DNA from 3 places in the Pseudomonas sp. B392_1p genome. Region 2 is predicted to be linked to each of the others. Evidence: predicted binding sites of a transcription regulator. Region 2 holds the regulator's gene; each other region holds the start of a gene.
What was found. Region 2 encodes FliA, which starts transcription of late flagellar genes. Its sites were predicted from a motif close to CTAAAGTTTNNNNNNNNNNNGCCGNTAA; they were not measured.

Region 1 (2,266 bases), on a different contig from region 2:
AGCGGACGGGCAATGGAGGTGCCCAGCAGGTATTCGCCTTCGTAGACGGTGTTGGCGCGGAACATCGGGAACACGAAATCACGCACGAACTCTTCGCGCAGGTCGTCGATGTAGATTTCCTTGACACCCATGGCCTGGGCCTTGGCGCGGGCCGGCTCGACCTCTTCGCCCTGACCGAGGTCGGCGGTGAAGGTCACCACTTCACAGTTGTAGGTATCTTGCAGCCACTTGAGAATCACCGAGGTGTCCAGGCCACCGGAATAGGCCAGAACTACCTTGTTAACGTCCGCCATGCCATCGCTCCACGGGGTAGTACGAAAACCTGAGATTCTACTGGTCCCGGCGCGCAAATTACAGCGCCGCATGCCCCGGCGGTGCGGATTGCGCCCCGATTCAGGCCGGGTTGGCGGTGCCCTGGCCTTTGGCGACCTGCTCTTGTTTCACAGCGGAGGGCTCGATGCGATCGAGGTAGAGCGTCACGCGGCGATTTTTAGCCTTGTTGGCTTCGCTGCTGTTGGGCACCAATGGGTAACGCTCGCCGTGAAAACGCACCGTGATGTGCTCTTCAGGAATGCCGTTGGCTTTCAGGTAATTGGCCACGGCCAAGGCCCGGCGGCGCGACAGGTCGCGATTGGTCAGCCGGTTGCCGGTATTGTCCGAATGCCCTTCGAGCTGGATCTGATTGATGCTCGGATCAGCCTTGAGCAACAGCAGAACGCGATCAAGTTCCACGCGGGTCGCTTCGTCCAAGTCGATACCGCTGTAGGCGAAGCCCAGCTGCAGGCGCTTGACCTGGTCGAAGTTCACCGGCAGCAGCTGGGTGGCGCAATGCTGGTAATCGGCATAGGCCTTGCCGAAACTCACCGGCAACAGGCGCACCTCCAGTGCTTCGTTGGTCTGCCAGGTGCGATGGCGCACCAGCGGCGAGCGCCCCTCCAGCAAACCGGTGAGCAGACGCGCCGCCTGCAGCTGGCTGCTGCGCAGCGATACTTCACCCTCGCCCACCGACACCTTGCCTAGATCGATGTCCTTGCGCTCCGGTTGCCAGGGCGCCGCAGCCGCCAGCAAGGTCGCGGACCCCGGACGCATCCAGCGTTGATGACTGACCAGTCGGAAGGTGGCCTGCTCGCCAGCACGGCGCACGAACTGGCCAGCCCCGAATTTGTTGATTGGCTGCGTCAGTCGGCATTCGAACTGATCGCCTTCGACCTGCCATTGCGCATGCTCCAAGCGAGGCTGGAACGACAAGGCAGCGGCCGGCAGGCTGACGAACAGGCTGACGAACAGGCTGGGCAGGATGAAGTAGCGCTGGCGCACGGAGGGCTCCACGGAATAAGCGGCGTTCCTGTGAAGTATCGGAGCCGGTGGAAAAAACTTGAGGGGCAAATGGGTGTAGAGCGGCGGTTTTGCGCGAACGCGCACAGATTCAACCTCTCCTATTGGCTTTCCGGGTTGCGGTGCTTTATCGACTTTTCTGCTGGCAGTCGATGGCGTGCAGCCGGAAGCAGCGTTTTCCGGTAGCATTCGCGCCACGTTTTACCCGTTTGGAACCTTCGATGACTGACCGTCTGACTCTGCTGCGCCCCGATGACTGGCATATTCACCTGCGCGATGGCGCCACCCTGGCGCAAACCGTAGCCGATGCCGCACGCACCTTTGGCCGCGCCATTATCATGCCCAACCTGGTGCCGCCGGTTCGCAATGCCAGCGAGGCCGACGCCTATCGCCAGCGCATTCTCGCTGCGCGTCCGGCAGCCAGCCGCTTCGAGCCGCTGATGGTGCTGTACCTCACCGACAAGACCAGCGCCGAAGACATCCGCCAGGCCAAGGCCAGCGGCTTCGTGCATGCAGCAAAGCTCTATCCGGCCGGCGCCACCACTAACTCGGACTCAGGTGTGACCAGCATCGACGGGATTTTCCCGGTCCTCGAAGCCATGGCCGACGTCGGCCTGCCGCTGCTGGTGCACGGCGAAGTCACGCGCGGCGAGATCGACGTCTTCGACCGTGAAAAGGCGTTCATCGACGAGCACATGAGCCGCGTGGTGGAGCGTTTCCCGACCCTGAAAGTGGTCTTCGAACACATCACCACCGCCGATGCCGCGCAGTTTGTACGCGAGGCCTCCGCCAACGTCGGCGCCACCATCACCGCCCATCACCTGCTGTACAACCGCAACCATATGCTGGTCGGTGGCATTCGTCCGCACCTGTATTGCCTGCCGATCCTAAAGCGCAACGTGCATCAGGAAGCACTGCTGGACGCTGCCAC
Region 2 (2,266 bases):
ACGCGCTTGATGACCTGTCCGGTCAGGTCCTGGAAGTCCTGCGCCAGCATGATTTCATTCAACTGCGCACTGAAACGCTCGCTGTCCTGCTCGCACCGGGCAAAGAACTGCTCAACGCGACGGGCCAGATGGCGAAACCCCTGTACATCCATTTCACGCTGCATGAAGCGTTGCCACTCCTGGCGCAATGCGCTCGCTTCGTCATGCAGCGCACTGACCATCGGCACGGACTCCTCCACCAGATCCATGGTCCGGTTGGCCGCCCGCTCGGTCATCTCTACCACATAGGACAGGCGCTCGGTGGCGTCGGTGATTTGCGACGCCTCGTTGCCATCCGTCAAACGCGGATCGATATGAAAATTGACAATGGCGGTATGCAGTTCGCGGGTGAGCTTGCCCACTTCCTGATACAGACCGCGATCACGCACCTTGTTGAGCTCGTGGATGATCTGCACGGCCTCGCCGAACTGCCGATTCTCCAGGCTGTTCATCAACTCGCGGGCGTTGTGCATCAAGCTGGTTTCCAGCTCCCCCTTCACATCGCGGTTTTCCATTGTTCCTCCGAGGCCTGTCAGCCGTTGACTCGCTCGAAGATCTTTTCGATTTTTTCCTTGAGACCCTGAGCAGTGAAAGGCTTGACGACATAGCCGTTAACCCCTGCTTGCGCCGCTTCAATGATCTGGTCGCGCTTGGCTTCCGCAGTCACCATCAAAACCGGCAGGTTCTTCAGGCGCTCGTCGGCGCGCACGACGCGCAGCAGATCGATGCCGCTCATGCCGGGCATGTTCCAGTCCGTTACCAGGAAGTCGAAATTGCCGCTTTGCAACATGGGTAACGCCGTCAGGCCATCATCGGCCTCGGCGGTATTGGTGAAGCCCAGGTCACGCAGCAGGTTTTTGATGATGCGTCTCATCGTTGAAAAATCATCAACGATGAGGATTTTCATGTTCTTGTCCAAATTCGACCTCCACACAGTGTAAAAACGCAGCCGGTCTCCGGACTGCGCCCCCTATATCCCGAAAACCAGCGTACCCCTGATCAGCGTGCCCGCCAGGCGCTCAGCCGCACCCGCAACCGCGCGGCGCACTGGCTGTGCAACTGACTGACGCGGGACTCGCTGACCCCCAACACTTCGCCGATTTCCTTGAGATTCAGTTCCTCGTCGTAATACAGCGACAGCACCAGACGCTCACGCTCCGGCAGATTGGAGATCGCCTCGGCCAAAGCATTCTGAAAGCGTTCATCCTCATGCTCGCGTGCAGGGCTGGGATGGGAATGGTTGGGATCTTCATCCACCGCATTGCCTTCGTTCTCCTGCAGCAGGTCGTCGAAACTGAACAGTCGGCTTCCCAAGGTATCGTTGAGAATGCCGTAATAATCTTCGAGGCTTAACTGGAGTTCGGCAGCAACCTCGTGATCTTTAGCGTCGCGACCGGTTCTTGCTTCAATAACCCGGATCGCGTCGCTGACCATGCGGCTGTTGCGGTGCACTGAACGCGGTGCCCAGTCGCCCTTGCGTACCTCATCCAGCATGGCGCCGCGGATGCGAATACCGGCATAGGTCTCGAAACTCGCGCCCTTGCCCGAGTCGTATTTCTTCGACGCTTCCAGCAAGCCGATCATGCCGGCCTGCATCAGGTCCTCAACCTGCACACTGGCCGGCAGGCGAGCGAGCAGGTGATAGGCGATACGTTTGACCAACGGTGCATGACGCTCAATGAGTTGGCTTTGCGAATCCTCGGGCTGTGCCCGGCTGTACATGCGAAGTCCTTGGGAATTCATACGGAAGTATCACCAGGTCTTTTCACCAGTCGCTCGACAAAAAACTCCAGATGCCCGCGTGGGTTGGCAGGCAACGGCCAGCTATCGACCTGTTGCGCAATGGCCTTGAACGCCTGCGCACATTTGGAGCGCGGATAGGCTTCGTAGACGGCGCGCTGCTTTTGCATCGCCTTGCGCACCGTCTCATCCATGGGAATGGCGCCGACATACTGCAGGGCGACATCCAGGAAGCGATCAGTCACCTTGGTCAATTTGGCAAACAGATTGCGTCCTTCTTCCGCAGTACGGGTCATGTTCGCCAGTACGCGAAAGCGGTTCATGGCGTAATCACGATTGAGCAATTTGATCAGGGCGTAGGCATCGGTGATCGAGGTCGGCTCGTCGGTGACTACCACCAGAACCTCCTGGGCGGCGTGCACGAAACTCACCACTCCCTCGCCAATCCCTGCCGCGGTGTCGATGATCAAGACATCGAGGTTGTCAC
Region 3 (2,266 bases), on a different contig from region 2:
ATTGCTGGCATAGCGCTTGACGCGTTTGATGATGATCGGCTGGCTGTTTTCCATAATGGCTGATCAGCTCCCGCGCACGGCCTGTTCCAGCTCAGCAAAGCTGGGTCGATGTCCGGGCATCAGCACCTTGCGACCAAATTCCACCGCCAGGGTCGGCGGCAGGCCGGAGGCCGAGGCAATCAGGCTGGCCTTTATCGCTTCGTACACGTTCAGTTCTTCGCGGGCATCCTGTTCCAGGCACACGGCCAGCGGACCGATGAAGCCATAGGCGGCGATAATGCCGAGGAAGGTGCCCACCAGCGCTGCCGCCACGCTCTGGCCGATCGCCGCCTGATTGGCCTCGCCGAGCAGGGCCATGGTGATCACGATGCCCAGCACCGCGGCAACGATGCCGTAGCCCGGCAGGGAGTCCGCAACTCGCCCTATGGAATGTGCGGGCAGCTCCAGCTCTTCCTTGAGGCTGGCCAGTTCCATTTCGAACAGATTCTCCAGCTCATGGGGCGCCATGTTGCCGGACGTCATGATGCGCAGGTAATCGCAGATATACGCGATCATCCGTTCATCGTTCAGCACACTCGGGTACTTGGCAAAGATTGGACTCTCGTAGGGTTCCTCGATATCGCCTTCGATGGCCATCATTCCTTCGCGGCGACTCTTGTTGAGAATTTCATAGACCAGGCGCAGCACTTCCAGGTAGTAGGCGTGCGTATACCGCGTGCTGAACATGCGCAGCGACTTTTTCACCACCAACCACGAGGTCTTGCCGCGATTGCCCTGAATGAAAGCGCCCAGCGCGGCGCCACCGATAATCAGAAATTCAAAAGGGTGAATAAGCGCCATCAGCTTGCCGCCAGCCAGCACGAAGCCACCCAGCACACTAAAAAAGACGACGAGGATACCGATGATTTTTGCCATGATCTCGAAAGCTGCTGACGGGTGGATAAGCGGGTGATGAGATGTACTCACCTGTTATCGGCGCCTTTGCGGCAAACTGAAGCCACTCTCATCTAAAAGACCGATCAATGGCCACGCGTCTATCTGCTCCAGCCTTGCCGCCTCAATCTCTCGACGCCTGGATCGAGCATCTGGACAGCGTCGTCCTGCCCATCACCCGGGAAACCCGTCGCGATCTGCTGCAGGCATTGCACCGGCCCACCAGTTCGCTGCGCGAAATAGCCCAGGCCATGCTTTCCAGCCCGGCCCTGGCCCTGGCGGTACTGCGAGATGCCAACCGTCGCCGCTCCAGCAGCCTGGCCGAACCCGCAGACAACCTCGAAACCGCCCTGGCCCGCCTCGGCCTGCGGCGCGCTGAAGCGCTGCTGGGCGAGTTACCGGTTATGGGCAACGAACAAACGCCTTTGCCCTTGCGCCAGCTGTACGTGATCAGTCAGCACGCACGCCAGCAGGCCGGCGGCCTGTTCGTCCCGGCGCTGCCCCACCTCAGTCTGGAGGTGCAGTGGAACACCCTGCTGTTTTTCGCGCCGTTCTGGACCTTGTCCATGGCCCATCCGGACCTCATCCTGCGCTGGGCGGCACGGGTCTTCGGCGAACGCCGCCCCGCGCGCCAGGTGGAGCTCGAGCTATTCGGCGTGCCGCTGGTTACGCTGGGCCTGGCACTCGTGCGGCATTGGCGCCTGTCACCCTGGATAGCTCAGGGTTATCAGGCACTCGATGATGAGCGCGCCTCATTGATCCAAGCGCTGCGTCTCGCCCGCAGGCGCGGCCCGCAGCCTCAGCAGGCTCAGAATATCGCCCCGCCACTGCGCCACTGGCTGAGCCGCCCGGCCAACAGCGTACTGTTCAGCAATGCTCTGGCACTCGCCGCGCACCAGGCCTGGGATGACCGCCACAGCCTGCGCTGGCAGCGGCTCAGTGGGCTGTTTTTGCAGCACCCACTGGAGCATGTGCAGCAGCACAGCCATCGACAGGCGGTGATCAGTGCCCGCCAGCTCAGCCAAGCTTCATCGCTGCAATCGCTCTGGCATCCGGCCCAGGCGCTGGTCTGGCCGCCTGGCTGTCGCCGCAGCCCACCGGCAGAGCCCGCCGCCCAACTATCCAGTTTCTTCCAGCGCGAAGACTGGCAGCGCCAATGCGCCCAACTGCTACAACAGCCCAGTCCGTTCGCCAACCTGCCGCAACTGGTGAGCGGCGCGGCTGCCGCCTTGTTTGCCTGCGGGCTGCGGCGCAGCGCGCTGCTGGTGACCGACCGTCAGGGGCAACTGATCGCGCAACATCAGTCCGGCCTAACGGCCAACGGTCCGCGCTT

Region 1: ACTV8E_RS09270 (flagellar protein MotY) is a predicted target of FliA. The motif match lies at 1,353-1,380, and genes of this name have one in related genera.
Region 3: motA (flagellar motor stator protein MotA) is a predicted target of FliA. The motif match lies at 970-997, and genes of this name have one in related genera.

What each region holds. Positions count from the first base shown of each region.
Region 1 is NZ_JBQPXM010000005.1:142,557-144,822, forward strand. Features, by position in the region: gene ACTV8E_RS09265 (argininosuccinate synthase) at 1-293, opposite strand, end outside; gene ACTV8E_RS09270 (flagellar protein MotY) at 394-1,317, opposite strand; gene pyrC (dihydroorotase) at 1,557-2,266, shown strand, end outside.
Region 2 is NZ_JBQPXM010000006.1:143,569-145,834, forward strand. Features, by position in the region: gene ACTV8E_RS10840 (protein phosphatase CheZ) at 1-554, opposite strand, end outside; gene ACTV8E_RS10845 (chemotaxis response regulator CheY) at 572-946, opposite strand; gene fliA (RNA polymerase sigma factor FliA) at 1,039-1,782, opposite strand; gene fleN (flagellar synthesis regulator FleN) at 1,779-2,266, opposite strand, start outside.
Region 3 is NZ_JBQPXM010000012.1:86,824-89,089, reverse strand. Features, by position in the region: gene motB (flagellar motor protein MotB) at 1-54, opposite strand, end outside; gene motA (flagellar motor stator protein MotA) at 64-915, opposite strand; gene ACTV8E_RS16580 (HDOD domain-containing protein) at 1,023-2,266, shown strand, end outside.